DNA from 4 places in the [Enterobacter] lignolyticus SCF1 genome. Region 1 is predicted to be linked to each of the others. Evidence: predicted binding sites of a transcription regulator. Region 1 holds the regulator's gene; each other region holds the start of a gene.

Evidence for each region. Region 1 encodes PurR, which represses purine synthesis genes. Its sites were predicted from a motif close to CANGCAAACGTTTGCNTG; they were not measured.
Region 2: the regulator PurR is predicted to act here: its motif matches at 2,307-2,324, upstream of gltS (sodium/glutamate symporter).
Region 3: the regulator PurR is predicted to act here: its motif matches at 2,459-2,476, upstream of ENTCL_RS16955 (nucleoside-specific channel-forming protein Tsx).
Region 4: the regulator PurR is predicted to act here: its motif matches at 2,745-2,762, upstream of pyrC (dihydroorotase).

What each region holds. Positions count from the first base shown of each region.
Region 1 covers NC_014618.1:2,298,487-2,303,205, reverse strand. The annotation lists gene ENTCL_RS10850 (MFS transporter) at 1-657, opposite strand, end outside; gene cydH (cytochrome bd-I accessory subunit CydH) at 860-949, opposite strand; gene purR (HTH-type transcriptional repressor PurR) at 1,244-2,269, shown strand; gene punR (DNA-binding transcriptional activator PunR) at 2,286-3,197, opposite strand; gene punC (purine nucleoside transporter PunC) at 3,317-4,510, shown strand.
Region 2 covers NC_014618.1:84,725-89,443, forward strand. The annotation lists gene ENTCL_RS00415 (AsmA family protein) at 1-741, opposite strand, end outside; gene xanP (xanthine/proton symporter XanP) at 861-2,252, opposite strand; gene gltS (sodium/glutamate symporter) at 2,531-3,733, shown strand; gene glpK (glycerol kinase GlpK) at 3,812-4,719, opposite strand, start outside.
Region 3 covers NC_014618.1:3,625,396-3,630,114, forward strand. The annotation lists gene ribD (bifunctional diaminohydroxyphosphoribosylaminopyrimidine deaminase/5-amino-6-(5-phosphoribosylamino)uracil reductase RibD) at 66-1,172, opposite strand; gene nrdR (transcriptional regulator NrdR) at 1,176-1,625, opposite strand; gene ENTCL_RS16950 (SadB/YajI family lipoprotein) at 1,771-2,313, shown strand; gene ENTCL_RS16955 (nucleoside-specific channel-forming protein Tsx) at 2,615-3,508, shown strand; gene ENTCL_RS16960 (helix-turn-helix transcriptional regulator) at 3,553-4,245, opposite strand; gene ENTCL_RS16965 (VOC family protein) at 4,263-4,628, opposite strand; gene ENTCL_RS16970 (M24 family metallopeptidase) at 4,706-4,719, opposite strand, start outside.
Region 4 covers NC_014618.1:2,878,599-2,883,317, forward strand. The annotation lists gene rimJ (ribosomal protein S5-alanine N-acetyltransferase) at 1-557, opposite strand, end outside; gene mdtH (multidrug efflux MFS transporter MdtH) at 789-1,997, shown strand; gene ENTCL_RS13560 (lipoprotein) at 2,139-2,699, shown strand; gene pyrC (dihydroorotase) at 2,816-3,862, shown strand; gene dinI (DNA damage-inducible protein I) at 3,939-4,184, shown strand; gene bssS (biofilm formation regulator BssS) at 4,469-4,719, shown strand, end outside.

The DNA of each region.
Region 1 (4,719 bases):
CGTAAACATCGCTCCGGCGCCCAGCACGGTGGTCAGCAGCGCGGAAAGCACCTGCGGGCGCACCAGAACCGAAAGCTCACGCTTCACGTCCGGGCGTTCGCCGCTTGCGCCTTTCGGCAGCGACAGCCACAGGCTCAGCATCGACACCAGCCCAAGACCGGCGGTGGCAAGGAACGACATACGCCAGCCGATGGCCTCGCCCAGCCAGGTTGCCGCCGGAACCCCGCCGATATTGGCGATGGTCAACCCCATAAACATAGTGGCGACGGCGCTGGCCTGTTTGTGCTTCGGCACCACGCTTGCCGCAACCACCGAGCCGAGCCCGAAGAAGGCGCCGTGGTTAAGGCTGGTGATAATGCGCGAAATCATCAGCGTCGTGTAATCCGGCGCCAGCGAAGAGAGCACGTTGCCAAGGGTAAAAATACCCATCAGAAAGATCAGCGCATTGCGGCGCGCGCGGTGGGAAAGCAGCAGCGTCATCAGCGGCGCGCCGACCATGACGCCGATTGCGTAGGCGCTGATGAGCATCCCGGCGGCAGGGATAGAAACATCCACGCCTTTCGCGATCACCGGCAGCAGCCCCATCGGCGAAAACTCAGTGGTGCCGATACCAAACGCGCCTATCGCGAGGGCCAGCAGGGGGAAATTGATTTTCATTGAATGACTCCACCAGGCCATCATGTATTGATGGCGCGACTTCAGAAGGCCAAAGCATGACATCAATCACAAAAAAACAGAAGTGAACGAAATGACAAAAGATTTTTGCAAAATTGTTAATAATGACGGGTCGAATTTTGTTGCGCAAACAGCGGGAGGAGTGGCCAGAATAATGAGGGAGATGGCTCTCCCTCACCGTTAATCAATGCAGGGCAGCCGTCAGACCGGTGGCAACAATAAGCCCCAGGACAATAATGGTCGTAACCAGCGAAAACTTCAGGTCGGTACTCATCAATTTTTCTCCTTATAATCCCCACACCAAAAGTGAGCTTGCTCATTTTTGCACAGTTATGCACAAAAATCTTCCTGGATTTAATCTGATAGCGATATTTCTCTTCCCCTTTGTCTCAGAATCAGACAAAATTCCACGCTAATTTAAAAGCGTACCGGCCATTGACCCCCTCCCGTCGTCCAGAGTCGTTTCCCCGGCGTACAGCAACCTGAAAATGTTGTGGGCAAGGTGTGTAAAGGCAAACGATTACGTGTCGATGATCAGGTGTCAGGAAAGGGTCTGGAGTGAGATCGAATGGCAACAATTAAAGATGTCGCGAAACGCGCAAACGTTTCCACTACAACTGTTTCACATGTAATTAACAAAACCCGTTTTGTGGCGGAAGAGACTCGCAACGCGGTCTGGGCGGCCATTAAAGAGCTGCACTACTCCCCCAGCGCCGTTGCTCGCAGTCTGAAGGTTAACCACACCAAATCTATCGGTCTGCTGGCCACCAGCAGCGAAGCGGCCTACTTCGCTGAAATTATTGAATCTGTTGAGAAAAGCTGCTTCCAGAAAGGCTATACCCTGATCCTCGGCAACGCCTGGAACAACCTGGAAAAACAGCGCGCCTATCTGTCGATGATGGCGCAAAAGCGCGTCGACGGCCTGCTGGTCATGTGCTCTGAATATCCACAGCCGGTGCTCGATATGCTCGAAGAGTATCGCCATATTCCAATGGTGGTGATGGACTGGGGCGAAGCGAAAGCAGACTTTACCGACTCGGTGGTTGATAACGCCTTCCAGGGCGGGTATCTGGCGGGCCGCTATCTGATTGAGCGCGGCCATCGCGAAATCGGCGCGATCCCGGGGCCGATGGAGCGCAACACCGGCGCCGGACGGCTTGCCGGCTTTATGAAATCCATGGAAGAAGCGCAGATCAAGGTGCCGGAGAACTGGATTGTGCAGGGCGATTTCGAGCCGGAATCCGGCTACCGCGCGATGCAGCAGATTCTCGGTCAGCCTCACCGCCCTACCGCCGTATTCTGCGGCGGCGATATTATGGCGATGGGCGCGCTTTGCGCAGCTGACGAGATGGGGCTGCGCGTACCGCAGGACATTTCCGTCATCGGCTACGACAACGTGCGCAACGCCCGCTACTTTACGCCGGCGTTGACCACTATCCACCAGCCGAAGGACTCGCTGGGCGAAGCGGCGTTTAATATGCTGCTCGACCGTATCGTCAACAAGCGTGAAGAGTCGCAGTCCATTGAGATGCACCCGCGCCTTATCGAGCGACGCTCGGTGGCGGACGGTCCGTTCCGCGACTATCGCCGTTAATCCCGCCGGGAGCCGGTTACTCCGGCTCCCGCAGCCACTCCCGATTCAGCGTTTCGCTGTCGCCCAGATAGTCCAGCAGCCAGGTCAGCGCCGGCGACATGTCGTTTTGTTGCCATGTCAGGCAGCATGCCGCATCCGGGAACGGGTTCTCCAGCGCCAGCGCGACCCACTCGCCGCTCGCCAGCCACGGACGCGCGAAATGCGACGGCACCATCCCAACACACAGCCCGGCAGAGATGCAGGTAGCGGACGACTCCCAGTCCGGCACCACCACCCGTTTCTGGTTATCAAGCAGCCAGGTAATGCGCTTGGGCAGCGAGCGCGAGGTATCTTCCCGCACCAGCGACGGCCAGTTGCGCAACACGTCGTCGCTGAGCGGCCCCGGCATGCCCGCCAGCGGATGATGGCTGGCAACCACGCAGTCCCAGCTCAGCATGCCCATATCGCGAAACGCATAGCGTCCGCCGACGGGGATGGCTTTTGTCGCGCCGATAGCCAGCTCCACGCGCCCATCCGACAGCGCGTCCCAGACGCCGTTAAAGACCTCCTGGGAAACGAGCAGCTCGACGTCGTTAAAATGGCGGTAGAAGTCGACAATCATCTGCCGGGTGCGCTCCGGGCGAACAATATTATCGACGGCGATAGCCAGCTGGCCGCGCCAGCCGTTGGCAATCTGCTGACACTGCTGGCGGGTGATCTGCATTTTTTTGATAACAGAGCGCCCTTCTTTTAAAAACCACGCCCCGGCGGGCGTCAGTTCGACGTCACGGTGACGACGTTCAAACAGCGGCACCGCCAGCCACTCCTCCAGCTGCCGCACCGTGTAGCTCACCGCCGAGGGTACCCGGTGCAGCTCCTGGGCGGCAGCGCTAAAGCTGCCGTTACGAGCAACCGCGTCAACCACTTCAAGCGAATATTCTGACCACATAATCTGCCTGCAAAATTTTTGAACCCATTCGACAAATATTAACGTTTCACAAGCCAGGATGCACTCCCTACACTCTGCGGCACTGAACTGAACACCTGCAACGAGAATGAGAAATGACGATGCAACCTGGTAAAGGATTTTTATGCTGGCTGGCAGGCTTAAGCGTGCTGGGTTTTTTAGCCACTGACATGTATCTCCCGGCGTTTGCCGCCATCCAGGCGGACCTGAACACGTCGGCCGCCGCCGTGAGCGCAAGCCTGAGCCTGTTCCTGGCGGGCTTTGCCTTTGCACAACTGCTCTGGGGGCCGCTGTCCGACCGCTATGGCCGTAAGCCGATTCTGCTGGCGGGCTTAGGGATTTTCGCCCTGGGGACGCTGGGTATGCTGTGGGTACACAACGCGACCGCCCTGCTGGCCCTGCGCTTTATTCAGGCCGTCGGCGTCTGCGCCGCAGCGGTCACCTGGCAGGCGATGGTGACGGACTACTATCCGGCGCACCGCACCAACCGCATTTTCGCCACCATTATGCCGCTGGTGGGGCTGTCACCGGCGCTGGCGCCGCTGCTCGGCAGCTGGCTGCTGCACCATTTTGACTGGCAGGCTATTTTCGCCACGCTGTTCGTCATCACCCTGGTGCTGATGATCCCCGCGCTGCGCCTGAAGCCGCCGGTAAAAAAACAGGAAAAAACGGAAAATCGCCTCACCTTTATGACGCTGCTGCGCTCCCGCGACTATCGCGGTAATGTGCTGATATACGCCGCCTGCTCCGCCAGCTTCTTCGCCTGGCTTACCGGCTCGCCGTTTATCCTCAACGCGATGGGCTATGGCCCAACGGTCATCGGCCTGAGCTATGTGCCGCAGACGATCGCTTTCCTTATCGGCGGTTACGGCTGCCGGGCCGCGCTGCAAAAATGGCAGGGACAGCAGCTGCTGCCGTGGCTGCTTGGCGCCTTCGCGGTCAGCGTCGCGGCGACCTTTGCCGTCGGTCTGACCAACGGACATTCGCTGACGGCGATCCTTATCCCGTTCTGCCTGATGGCGGTTGCCAACGGCGCTATCTACCCTATCGTCGTCGCTCAGGCCCTGCGCCCCTTCCCGCAGGCGACCGGCCGCGCCGCCGCGCTGCAGAACACGCTGCAGCTGGGGTTATGCTTCGTGGCAAGCCTGGTGGTATCAGCGCTGATCGCAACCCCGCTGCTTACCACCACCAGCGTCATGCTGGCGACCGTACTGCTGGCAGGCTGGGGCTACTGGATGCAGCATACCGCCAGGCAGGACGAGCCGCTGGCGGGCGCAGAATCCACTCGCGCATAATACCTGTCGCGACTATGCAATAAAAAAGTAATTAGCTTGCTAATATCTTTTTATTGAATCACGGATTTTTGCGTCCTATACTGAGTTACGTATCACATAAATACGATAATTTTTCGATATTAACGGGAGAAGGATGTCTCCCGTTTCACCACGGAAGGCCATTCGGCAAGGGTTATCTCCCTTCCTCTGTTCTACGCTGTTCTACGTCG
Region 2 (4,719 bases), 2.2 Mb from region 1:
GGTGGTCAGCGGGGCGAAAAAGTCCACCAGGGTTTTGTCGCTCTGCATCCGGATATCGGTCAGCTGCAGGCTGTCGATAAGCCAGCTGCCGTCGGCGTTACGCCGCGCGGCGCCGGACAGCGAGCCGCGGGCGATATCCGCGCCGATGGTGCCAAGGGTCACTTCGCCTTTATCTATGCTGCCCTGAATCAGCACATTGGTGGCGGGGAGGCCGTTGAGGGTCATTGAACCGGCGCTCATCTGGATCTGCGCCTGATTGCCGAGCACGTTGCCGGCTGCGGGCTGCCATGGCGAGACGCCGCCGGTGACGCGCTGGGCGCTGAGGTCCCAGCCGGTTTCCGGGCTGTTAAAGGCCATGTTGCTAAGCTGGAGCGTATCGGCTTCAAACGGGAACGGCGCGGTCGACGGCGACAGGTTCAGCGTGCCGTCGCGCAGCAGGATGGTGTCGACGTGCAGCAAATCGCTCAGCTGGCGGCTGCTGAGGCCGATATCCACGCTTTTGGCGACCAGCGTCGCAGGCTTGCCGGTGCGGCCAAAAGTGACGTTTTTCAACAGGATGTGCGACGGCGACGAGAAGCGGTGGTCCATCGCCTCAAAGACGAGATGGTAGCCGGTATGGCCGGAAACCCACTGGCTGACCTGGCGCGCGCCCCAGCGCGTCTGCAGCAGGATATAGAAAGCGAGAATCACCAGCAGCAGCGCTACCAGCAACCAGAGCATCAGCTTTCCGAGAAATTTCATCGTCTTCCGTCCCGTGAAGTGCACATAAGGGAGTTATGCACGATTTATGCGCAATGCTCAAGGAGGGAATGATGTAATTCGGTTACACGGCAGGGTTGCAGCCCCTGCCGTGTCTGGCATCAGTTCTTCTCGGGCGGGAAGACCAGATTCAGAACAATCGCCGTGATACCGCCTGCGGCGATACCGGAGGAGAGCAGGTTTTTCAGCCAGTCCGGCGCAAACTGCAGGATCAGCGGCTGCTGGGAGACGCCAAGGCCCACGGCCAGCGACAGCGCGATGATCAGGATTGCGCGGCGGTTCAGCGGCTCGCGGGAGACAATGCGCACGCCGGAGGCGGCAATGGTGCCGAACATCACTAGCGTCGCGCCGCCGAGCACCGGCTCGGGAATGTGCTGCACAAAACCGCTCACCGCCGGGAACAGGCCGAGCAGGATCAGCATCAGCGCCACCACAAAGCCCACGTAGCGGCTGGCGACGCCGGTCAGCTGGATCACGCCGTTGTTCTGGCCGAAGCAGGAGTTAGGGAAGGTATTGAACACGGCGGAGACGCACGAGTTCAGACCGTTCGCCAGCACGCCGCCCTTCAGGCGCCTCATGTACACCGGGCCGGAGACCGGCTGTTCGGAGACATCAGAGGTGGCGGTGATGTCGCCGATGGTTTCCAGCGAAGTGATCATAAACACCAGCATCAGCGGCAGCAGCAGGTTCCAGTCGATGCCGAGGCCATAGTACAGCGGCGTCGGTACGGTGATCAGGCTCTGGTTCATCGGCGCGCTGCTCTCCGGCAGCATGCCCATAAACCACGCCAGCAGGTAGCCCGCCGCCATGGCGATCACCAGCGAGGCGATACGCAGGTACGGGTTGCGCTGGCGGTTGAGGATAATGATCAGCGCCAGCACGACGCCCGCCAGCAGCAGGTTTTTCGGCGCGCCGAAGGTGTGGTCGTTCATCGCCGCATAGCCGCCGCCGATGGACGTCAGGCCGACCTGAATCAGCGACAGGCCGATAATCATCACCACCACGCCGGAGACCAGCGGGGTAATGATGCGGCGGGCCAGGTGCAGCACGCGGGAGATAACCATCTCGGTGCAGCTGGCCAGCATCAGCGTACCGAACAGCGCCGCCATCATCGTCGGTACGTCCGCTCCGCCGGTTTTCAGCGCCGTACCGCCCATAATGAGCGGCGCGACGAAGTTAAAGCTGGTGCCCTGAATCGACAGCAGCCCGGAGCCCACCGGTCCCCACGCTTTGATCTGAATAATCGAGGCCACCCCGGAAGCGAACAGCGACATGCTGATGATGTGCTGGGTATCTTCCGCCGGTAAGCCCAGCGCCTGGCAAATCAGCAGCGCAGGAGTGATGACCGCGACAAACATGGCCAGCAGGTGCTGGAAGGCGGCAAACAGGGTCTGCGGCAGCGGCGGGCGGTCTTCAAGGCGGTAGATGAGTTCGCTGTTCTGCATCTGCGCAATCGGTTGCGCATTTTCAGATTCGATGGTGTTCACTGACATTTTCAGAGGCAATCCCGAGGTGGAAAAGGGGGGATTTTAACGGACTGCCAGGCAAAAGCAAACGATTGCTTTAAATAGTTTAATAATGAATAAAAAAGAGAATGCTTATAGCGAAATTGCGCGTTTTGCCGCAGATTTAAGCAAAATCGACAACTTTTTCTGTCGTTTTTTGACGCATTTTGTTAAAAAACCGGCTCCTGATTCTTAAACATAAGAACTTCCCACTACAGGAAAGCATGGCACCTGCTACTGGATCATGCGTTAACAAGGAGCTTTTCATGTTTCATCTCGATACGTTATCGACGCTTGTTGCGGCAACGCTGGTGTTGCTGCTGGGGCGCAAACTGGTCCATTCCGTTCCCTTTTTGAAGAAGTACACCATCCCTGAACCGGTCGCTGGCGGCCTGCTGGTGGCGCTGGCGCTGCTGGTATTGAAAAAGAGCATGGGTTGGGAAATTGATTTTGATATGAGCCTGAAAGACCCGCTGATGCTGGCCTTTTTCGCCACGATCGGCCTCAACGCCAACCTCGCCAGCCTGCGCCGCGGCGGCAAGGTGCTGGGCACGTTTCTGATCGTGGTGGTCGGCCTGCTGGTGATGCAGAACGCCATCGGCGTCGGCATGGCGAAATTACTGGGGCTTGACCCGCTGATGGGGCTGATTGCCGGGTCAATTACCCTGTCCGGCGGCCACGGCACCGGCGCGGCCTGGAGCAAGCTGTTCGTCGAGCGCTACGGCTTTGCCAACGCGACGGAAGTGGCGATGGCCTGCGCCACCTTCGGGCTGGTGCTCGGCGGGCTTATCGGCGGGCCGGTGGCGCGCTATCTGGTTAAACACTCCTCGACGCCGAACGGCGCGCCGGAGGACCAGGCGGTGCCGAGCGCGTTTGAAAAGCCTGACGTCGGGCGCATGATCACCTCGCTGGTGCTGATTGAAACCATCGCGCTTATCGCCATCTGCCTGACCACCGGTAAGGTGGTTGCGCAACTGCTGGTCGGAACCGCCCTTGAGCTGCCGACGTTCGTCTGCGTGCTGTTTGTCGGCGTTATCCTGAGCAATGGCCTGGCGCTGCTCGGCTTCTACCGCGTATTTGAACGCGCGGTGTCGGTGCTGGGCAACGTGTCGCTGTCGCTGTTCCTCGCGATGGCGCTGATGAGCCTGAAGCTGTGGGAGCTGGCGTCTCTGGCGCTGCCGATGCTGGCGATCCTGGCGGTACAAACGCTGGCGATGGCGTTCTACGCTATCTTCGTCACCTGGCGCATGATGGGGAAAAACTACGATGCGGCGGTACTGGCGGCGGGGCACTGCGGGTTTGGCCTTGGGGCGACGCCGACCGCTATCGCCAACATGCAGGCCATTACCGAGCGTTTTGGCCCGTCGCACATGGCGTTCCTGGTGGTGCCGATGGTCGGCGCGTTCTTTATCGATATCGTCAACGCGCTGGTGATCAAGCTGTACCTGATGCTGCCTCTGTTCGGCTAACGTAAAAAAGCCGGGGCACGCACTGCGCGTCCCGGCTTTTCCCCCAGCCCGGCGGCTCGCCGGGCGTGCGGTTTGGTATTACTCGTCGCGATCTTCCCACGCCAGCGCGCGGTGTACCGCTTTTTTCCAGCCGCTGTAGCGTACGTTGCGCTCGGTGGTTTCGATACCCGGGCGGAACTCGCGCTCAATCACCGCTTTCTCCTGCAGCTCGTCCAGATTCTGCCAGAAGCCGACGGCCAGACCGGCCAGGTAAGCTGCGCCCAGCGCCGTCACTTCACGTACTTCCGGACGCTCGACGCGGGTGCCGAGGATATCGGCCTGGAACTGCATCAGGAAGTTGTTCGCCACCGCGCCGCCGTCCACGCGCAGGGCGTGCAGGCGAATGCCGGAATCGGCCTGCATCGCTTCCAGCACGTCGCGGGTCTGGTAGGCGATGGACTCAAGCGTCGCGCGAATGATGTGGTTGGCATTTACGCCGCGGGTGAGGCCGAAAATGGCGCCGCGGGCATACGGGTCCCAGTACGGCGCGCCAAGACCGGTAAAGGCCGGAACGACGTACACGCCGTTGGTATCTTTGACCTTGGTGGCGAAGTACTCGGAATCGAATGCGTCGTTGATGAGCTTCATCTCGTCACGCAGCCACTGAATAGACGCGCCCGCCATGAACACGGCGCCTTCCAGCGCGTAGTTCACTTCCCCTTTCGGGCCGCAGGCGATGGTGGTCAAAAGCCCGTTTTCGGACTTCACGGCCTTCTCGCCGGTGTTCATCAGCATAAAGCAGCCGGTGCCGTAGGTGTTCTTCGCCATCCCTTCCTTGACGCACAGCTGGCCGAACAGCGCCGCCTGCTGGTCGCCGGCGATGCCGGAGATAGGAATACGGGTGCCGCCTTTACCGCCGATGTTGGTCTGCCCATACACTTCGGACGATTTACGCACTTCCGGCAGCATCGCACGCGGGATATCCAGCGCCTGGAGCATTTTATCGT
Region 3 (4,719 bases), 1.3 Mb from region 1:
TTTGGGATTCGACTTGCCCCGCAGGGGGGCGGATTTTATCATAATAATTTACGCACTGCCGAAGTTTATGGCGCAGGCGTCAAGTGCAGGCACAAATCCGGGCCAACCTGCCGTATCTCATTGAATCTGAATTGGGGTGCGTCGGCCAGTTTCTCAAGCCCTGGCAGCACACAAAGACCGCGCGCATCGCTACCTAACAGTTTAGGCGCAACGTAGACAATAAGCTCATCCACTACCCCCGCCTGCAGCAGCGCGCCCGCCAGCCGCGGTCCCGCTTCGACCCAGACGCTGTTTATCTGCCGACGACCCAGCTGCATCATCAGCAGCACCAGATCAAGCTGGCCGTTGTGCGCCGGAATGTTCAGCGTACTGACGCCGTCGGGCCACTGACGCGAATCCTCGTCGGTACGGGCAAACCAGGTCTCCCCGGGCTGATGGACAATGCGGTGCTCCGGCGTCACGCGGTTGCGGCTGTCGATAACAATACGCACCGGCTGGCGCAGATTTTCCTGCGGGTAGCTGGCCTGGGTATCGGCATCCAGCTCCTCCCAGCGCACGGTCAGCGCGGGGTCGTCCGCCAGCACCGTCGCGCTGCTGGTCAGAATGGCATGGCTTTGCGCGCGCAAACGCTGCACGTCGCGTCGCGCCTGCGGCGAGGTTATCCACTGGCTTTCGCCGCTCGCCATCGCCGTACCGCCGTCGAGCGAGGCGCCAAGCTTAAGCTGCAGCCAGGGAAAACCGGTGCGCATGCGCTTGAGGAAGCCTTTATTAAGCTGCTCCGCTTCGCTCATCATCAGGCCATGGCTGACCTCAACGCCCGCCTGCTGCAGGCGATACAGCCCGCGTCCGGCGACCTGCGGGTTAGGGTCCTGCATCGCCGCCACCACGCGGCTGACGCCCGCGGCGATCAGCGCATCGCAGCACGGCGGCGTGCGCCCGTGATGGCTGCAGGGCTCCAGCGTGACGTAGGCCGTCGCGCCCCTGGCTTTATCGCCCGCCATCCGCAGCGCATGCACTTCGGCATGGGGTTCGCCCGCGCGAAGATGAAAACCTTCCCCGACGATGTCGCCGTCACGGACAATCACGCAGCCGACGCGAGGGTTAGGATGGGTAGTAAAACGACCGCGCTGCGCCAGCTTAAGCGCTCGCGCCATGTAGACTTCATCCTGCATGACTTAATCCTGTAAGCGGGCGATCTCTTCGCCGAATTCTTTGATGTCTTCAAAGCTGCGGTACACCGAGGCGAAGCGGATGTAGGCGACTTTATCCAGTTTCTTCAGCTGCTCCATCACCAGGTTGCCGATCATTTTGCTCGGCACTTCGCGTTCGCCGGTAGCGCGCAGCTGGGACTTGATATGGTTCAACGCCATTTCGACATCGTCAGAGCTGACCGGACGCTTCTCCAGCGCCTTTTGCATCCCGCGACGCAGCTTGTCTTCGTTAAACGGTTCGCGAACATCGTTGCTTTTTACCACCCGCGGCATCACAAGTTCGGCCACTTCAAAGGTCGTAAAACGCTCATTGCAAACCAGGCACTGGCGGCGACGGCGCACGGAGGAGCCTTCCCCCACCAGTCGGGAGTCAATCACTTTGGTATCTACGGCGAAACAAAATGGGCAGTGCATGGCGCGTCCTGACGGTGAAAAGGTGACATCCTGCCATTTTACCACGACCAGCATAGCGGCGTCATTTTGAGACAAACCCCCGATGGCAAACACAGCGATACTGCTACCATTACCCCTAATATTTGCCTTTCAGGAAGTGAGAGTGATGACAAGACGTTACGTTCGATTACTGGTGCTCAGCAGCCTGTTTACCCTCAGCGCCTGCGCGCAGCAGAGCGAAATCCGCCAGATGCACCAGAGCGTCAGCACCCTGAGCCAGGAGATGACCAGGCTCAACCAGGAAACGGTGAAAATCACCCAGCAGAACGCGCTCAACGCGAAATCCACCCGCGGCGTCTACCTGCTGCCTGGCGCCAACACCCCGGCTCGCCTGGAAAGCCAGATTGGCACCCTGCGGATGTCGCTTGTCAATATCGCGCAGAACGCCGACGGCATGCGCGTCACGCTGCGCATTCAGGGCGAATCTAACGATCCGCTGCCCGCCTTTAGCGGCACGGTGGAATGGGGCGAAATTCAGGGCACCACAGCCCAGTTCCAGGAAGCGAATGTCAAAAATCAGCTCATCAGCGCCCCGGCCAGCCTGCTGGCGCCGAGCGATGTCGATATTCCTCTACAGCTTAGCGGCCTTAACCCCGCGCAGCCGGTGTTTGTCCGCATTCACGACATCCAGCCGACCACCCCGCAGTAACCCCCGCTCCGGTGTCGGGGGGTCCCGGCGCCATTCGCGTTCACCGCTTTTCGATTCGCCGCACGGTATTTACGTTTATCCAGAAAAACCAGGAAACATTTTCATCTTCCCGTACGATCGCCGCCGTCAAATGTGCGCAAACGTGAACGCAATCGATTACGTACTTGAGAGAACTGTGAAACAACACATATTTTTGTGAGCAGTGATTCTTATAATAGGCCTCGCAGAACAAAGTTACATTTAGAAACGTCCAGGCATCTATTTTCATTCCCGGAAGGGATTTCAAATCAGTGGCATTATTATGAAAAAAACATTACTTGCGGCCAGTGCAGTGCTTGCTCTTTCATCCTCATTCCCGGCATCCGCTGCCGAGACCAGCAAACCAGAATATGTGTCCGACTGGTGGCATCAGAGCGTCAACGTGGTGGGCAGCTACCACACGCGCTTTGGGCCGCTCATCAATAACGACGTGTATCTCGAATACGAAGCGTTCGCCAAGAAGGACTGGTTTGATTTCTACGGCTACATCGATATTCCTAAGACGTTCGGTATCGGCAACGGTAACGACAAAGGCGCCTGGGATAACGGTTCCCGTATGTTTATGGAAATCGAACCGCGCTTCTCTATCGATAAGCTGACCGGTACCAGCCTGGCGTTTGGTCCGTTCAAAGAGTGGTACATCGCCAACAACTACATTTATGACATGGGTGCGAAAGGCGAAGAGAGCACCAAGCAGAGCACCTGGTACATGGGTCTCGGTACCGATATCGATACCGGCCTGCCGATGAGCCTGTCGCTGAACGTGTATGCCAAATACCAGTGGCAGAACTATGGCGCGTCCAACGAAAACGAGTGGGATGGTTACCGCTTCAAAGTGAAATACTTTGTGCCGATCACCCAGCTGTGGGGCGGCCAGCTGAGCTACATCGGCTTCACCAACTTCGACTGGGGCTCGGATCTCGGCAGCGACAACTTCTACGACAACAACGGGAAGCATGCGCGCACCAGCAACTCTATCGCCTCCAGCCACATTCTGGCGCTGAACTACGATCACTGGCACTACTCGGTGGTTGCGCGTTACTGGCACAACGGCGGCCAGTGGGCTGACGACGCCAGCCTGAACTTCGGCAACGGCGACTTCAACGTGAAGTCTACCGGCTGGGGCGGCTACCTGGTGGTCGGCTACAACTTCTAAGACCGGCCCCAGACAGCAAAAAGCCAGCGTTCGCGCTGGCTTTTTTACTTCCGCTCCTCGCGCCGGACCTTGCGCAGGAAATCGCTTAACGAACGATCGGCGCTTTCGCTAAAACGCCGCGATGTCGCCACGATATTCAGACAGCGCTCCAGACGAAAACAGCGGTAGTCCTCCCGCCTCTCGCACCAGGCGGCCAGCAGCCAGTGCTCGCCCCAGAAGAAGAGTCCCAGCGGCTGTACATCGCGCCAGGTCAGCTGGCCCGTTTCGTCGCGGTAGTGAAGCGACAGCACCTGCTGGGCGGAAATCGCGTGATGAATCAGGTCGAAATCGCGGCGGGAATGCTGCTGGATGCCCATATCCGGCGCGAACACCCGCGCCTGTTCGGCCTTGCGACGGCTGTCGGCGGGCAGAATCGCCAGCACCTTCTCCTGCGCCGACTCCAGCGAGGCCGACAGCGACTCCCCGCCCCAGGTTTTCAGCAGCCGGATAGCCACCATCAGCGCTTCCGATTCCCGGGCGGTCAGCATCAGCGGCGGTAAATCGTAGCCGTCCAGCAGCCGATAGCCGCTCCCCGCCTCGCCCTCCACCGGCACGCCGGAAAGCGACAGGTCGCGGATATCGCGGTACACGGTGCGCTCAGAAACGCCGAGCCGCTCCGCCAACAGCGCCGCCGTCGTCAGCCTCCTGCCGCGCAGGATCTGCACAATCTGAAACAAGCGGTCGGCGCGTCGGGTCATGGTGGTGTCATTTCGCCTCAGGCGGGTTGATGCAGGCCGATGCGGTTGCCTTCGCTGTCGGTAAACAGCGCAATAGCGCCAATGCCGTCGGGCAGCTCCAGCGGGCCAAATACGCATTCGCCGCCCTTTGCCGCCACGTTTTTCAGCGTTCCGCGCAGGTCGTCGGTATGCAGATAAATAATACATCCCTGCGACGACGGCGTAATGTGTTCAAACTTCGCCAGCGCGCCGCCGGTTTGCTCATCGCGATGCGGGAACACCGCCAGCTCCGCCCCCTCCATCACTTCACGGCGCAGCGTAACGCCCATCACCGACTCATAAAACGCCACGGCGCGCGCCATATCGCTCACGGGGATTTCAAACCAGTTAATCACGTTGTTCATACTGCCTCCTGTCACCTTGGGTTAGTTCAGGAGAAGTGTAGAACAGGCCTCCTGACAGCATACTGTCAGGAGTGTTGTCAGGAGCCCGCAG
Region 4 (4,719 bases), 580 kb from region 1:
GTCAGCGCCGTCAATACATGATCCCGCCATTGTCCATCAATAAGCAGGTAATCTTTGGCATAACCTTCTTTTTCAAACCCCAGTCGGGCGAGCAGGTCGCCGCTGCGTTTATTGTGTGGCATGTAGTTTGCCATAATTCGGTGAATATGCTGTGAACGCTGCATATAGCGGATGGCCGACGTCAGCGCTTCGAACATCAGCCCCTGCCCCTGCCATTTTTCCCCCAGCGAGTAGCCCAGGTAGCAGGCATGAAAAGAGCCTCTGACGACATTTGAGAAATTGGCGACGCCGATGATTTCTTTTTCATCCGGGTCGAGCAGCGCGAAGTAGAACGCCGAACCCTGCTTATGGAATTCATTGATCATCGAAAGCCTTGCCTGCCAGCCAGACGGATAGCAGTGGCTGTCGTCGCGCACCGGCTCCCACGGCTTTAAAAATGCTTTATTTTCGGCGTAGTAATCCGCAAGGCGCCACGCGTCCCGGTCATGGACCAGGCGCACCACCAGACGGTCTGTCGTCAAGCGTACTTTCGGCACGTTACTGCGATAGCCAAACATCTTCCCCACTCCTATAGCCTACGATGACCGCGGTTATCTCTACTATACCTGTCCGTTACCGCTCTGTGAAAACAGCAACATACGTTTTTTCTGCGCCAGTTCTGTTTTTCGATAAATACACTCTATCAAAGTTGTATTTTGATAAAAAAATATTGTCGCACGCCGGTCAGGAAAATCACTATTCAGGCAGTAGAATGTGACTTCACACCGCTTTATTTCCCGGGAGGGGAAATGTCCCGCATATCGCAGGCCAGAAGCCTGGGTAAATATTTTCTTCTCGTCGATAACATGCTGGTCGTGCTCGGCTTTTTCGTTGTGTTTCCGCTTATCTCAATCCGATTTGTCGATCAGATGGGCTGGGCGGCATTAATGGTGGGTATCGCGCTCGGCCTGCGGCAGCTTGTTCAGCAGGGTCTGGGGATTTTTGGCGGCGCGATCGCCGACCGGTTTGGCGCCAAACCGATGATCGTCACCGGCATGCTGATGCGCGCGGGAGGGTTTGCCGCGATGGCCGTTGCCCATGAGCCCTGGGTGCTCTGGCTCTCCTGTTTTCTCTCCGGGCTTGGCGGCACGCTGTTTGACCCGCCGCGAGCGGCGCTGGTGGTCAAACTGGTCCGTCCCCACCAGCGCGGCCGCTTCTTTTCCATCCTGATGATGCAGGACAGCGCCGGCGCGGTAATCGGCGCCCTGCTCGGCAGCTGGCTGCTGCAGTACGATTTTCGTCTGGTGTGCAGCGCCGGCGCGGTGCTGTTTATCCTGTGCGCCGCGTTTAACGCCTGGTATCTGCCCGCCTGGAAGCTCTCTACGGTGAGAATTCCGGTGCGCGAAGGTCTGTCGCGGGTGCTGGGCGATAAGCGCTTCGTCACCTATGTGCTGACGCTGACCGGCTACTACATGCTGGCGGTACAGGTGATGCTGATGCTGCCGATCATGGTTAACGACATCGCGGGCTCTCCTGCGGCGGTGAAATGGATGTACGCCATTGAGGCCGCGCTGTCGCTCACCCTGCTTTACCCTATCGCCCGCTGGAGCGAAAAACGCTTCCGCCTTGAGCACCGCCTGATGGCCGGTTTGCTGGTGATGACCGTCTCAATGATGCCGATTGGCCTCACCAGCAATCTGTCGCAGCTGTTTACGCTTATCTGCACCTTCTATATTGGTTCCATTATCGCCGAGCCCGCCCGCGAAACGCTCAGCGCCCAACTGGCCGACGCCCGCGCGCGCGGCAGCTATATGGGCTTTAGCCGCCTTGGCCTGGCCTTCGGCGGCGCGCTCGGCTACGCCGGCGGCGGCTGGCTGTTTGACGCCGGTAAAGCGATGGACCAGCCGGAGCTGCCGTGGGCGATGCTGGCGATTATCGGCTTTCTTACCGTCCTGGCGCTGTGGTGGCAGTTTAGCCAGAAGCGCGCCGCCTCCCGGATGCTGGAACCCCGTCTCTGAGGTTGCAGCGGCTAGCGCCGGAACCGACGGCATCTGTCGCCGGCTCCGGCAAATTCAGCCTATTCTGCTGGCACGCAATGTGCTGACAGGGCATGCTGCTTTGTGTCAGGATGAGGTCCTGGCATCATGTTAAGGAACCCCATGAAGAAGATTTTATTTGCTGCCGCGCTGATGGTGAGCGGCCTGCTGGCTGGTTGCAATCAGCTTACCCAGTACTCCATCAGCGAACAGGAGATCAATCAGGCGCTGCAAAAGCACAATAACTTCGCAAAAGATATTGGCCTGCCGGGCGTTGCTGATGCGCACATCGTTCTGACCAACCTCTCCAGCGCCATTGGCCGCGAGGAACCGAACAAGGTCACGCTGACGGGCCAGGCGAATCTGGACATGAACTCGCTGTTCGGCAGCCAGAAAGCCACTATCGACCTGAAGCTCAAAGCGCTGCCGGTGTTCAATAAAGAAAAAGGCGCGATATTCCTGCAGGAAATGGAGGTGGTTGACGCAAAAGTGCAGCCGGAGAAAATGCAGTCGGTGGTGCAAACCCTGCTGCCCTATCTGAACCAGTCGCTGCGTAACTACTTCAACCAGCAGCCGGCCTATATCCTGCGCGAAGACGCCAGCAAAGGCGAAGCGCTGGCGAAGAAGTTCGCCAAGGGCATCGAAGTGAAGCCCGGGGAAATCGTTATCCCCCTGACCGATTAACCTGACGGGCGCAAAAGCGCCCGTTTTTTTACGGAAAAGGATGCAAAGGAAAACGTTTCCGCTTATCCTTAGTGCCCGGCAAAAAACAGCCTTTCTCAACCAGCCGGAGCCTTCCCATGACAGCACAACCCCAGGTACTGAAAATCCGCCGCCCCGACGACTGGCATATCCATCTGCGCGATGGCGATATGCTGAAAACCGTCGTGCCCTATACCAGCGAGCTGTATGGCCGGGCGATCGTGATGCCGAATCTGGTGCCGCCTGTCACAACGGTTGACGCCGCCATCGCCTATCGTCAGCGTATTCTCGACGCCGTGCCGCAGGGCCACGACTTCACGCCGCTGATGACCTGCTACCTGACCGATACGCTGAACCCGGATGAACTGGAGCGCGGTTTTCGCGAAGGCGTCTTTACCGCAGCGAAGCTTTATCCGGCCAATGCCACCACCAACTCCAGCCACGGCGTAACCAGTATTGACGCCATTATGCCGGTGCTTGAGCGCATGGAAAAACTGGGCATGCCGCTGCTGGTGCACGGTGAGGTCACCCACGCGGAGATCGATATTTTCGACCGCGAAGCGCGTTTTATCGACAGCGTCATGGCGCCGATGCGCAAACGCCTCCCGGCGCTGAAAGTGGTGTTTGAGCACATCACCACCAAAGATGCCGCCGATTACGTCCGCGAAGGAAACGAACGTCTCGCCGCGACGATCACCCCTCAGCACCTGATGTTTAACCGCAACCATATGCTGGTCGGCGGCGTACGCCCGCACCTGTACTGCCTGCCGATTCTGAAACGCAACGTGCACCAGCAGGCGCTGCGCGAGCTGGTCGCCAGCGGTTTTGACCGCGTATTCCTCGGCACGGATTCCGCCCCGCACGCCCGTCACCGTAAAGAGGCCAGCTGCGGCTGCGCCGGCTGTTTCAACGCCCCTACCGCGCTCGGCAGCTACGCGACCGTGTTTGAGGAGATGAACGCCCTGGAGCACTTCGAAGCGTTTTGCTCGCTCAACGGCCCGCGTTTTTACGACCTGCCGGTTAACGACAGCTGGGTCGAGCTTGAGCGTAAAGAGAGTCAGGTGGCGGAGAGCATCGCGCTGAGCGACGATACGCTGATTCCGTTCCTGGCCGGTGAAACCGTACGCTGGCGCGTAAAACGCTAAAAAAACCGCTGCCCCCTGTTGCCAGCTGATAAATTTAACTGTATAAATATCCAGTATAATTCACAGGGGGCAAACTATGCGTATCGAAGTCACTATTGCCAAAACTACCGCGTTACCCGCTGGCGCCATTGATGCGCTGGCGAACGAACTTTCCCGCCGCATTAACAACCACTTCCCGGAACAGGACGGCCAGGTCACGGTACGCTATGCGTCCGCCAACAACCTGTCGGTCATCGGCGGGGCCAAAGAAGATAAAGACCGCATCAGCGAGATCCTCCAGGAGACCTGGGAAAGCGCTGACGACTGGTTTATCACTGATTAAATTTTGCTCCCTCATTGCGTTACTTTTTGCCGGGTCGCCCCGGCTTTTTTCATTTCCCCTGCTCTATTTTTGACCGTTTCTTCATCCATCAATGACATAGTTTAAAAATGACAAACGGTTTGCTGATTTATTGTCCAAAAGAACAATATTCTCTGAAAAAGAGGTTGCAAGGCATTTAAAAATTCGAATATGTTCTTAAGTGTTGATATAATTAACGTGCTTAACTAAAACATGCATTAAACCTCGAGAACCGTTGTCTTTTAACACGTATATAAGGGGTTATGATGGAAAAGAATAATGAAGTCATCCAGACCCACCCCCTCGTAGGATGGGACATCAGCACCGTTGATAGTTATGATGCGCTGATGCTGCGTTTGCACTACCAGAACCCCACTCAGACAAGCAACAACGAAGCCGAGATAGGTCAGACGTTATGGTTAACGACTGACGTCGCCCGCCAGTTTATTTCTATTTTAGAAGCGGGCATCGCCAAAATTGAATCTGGCGACTACCAGGAAGAAGAGTATCGCAGGCA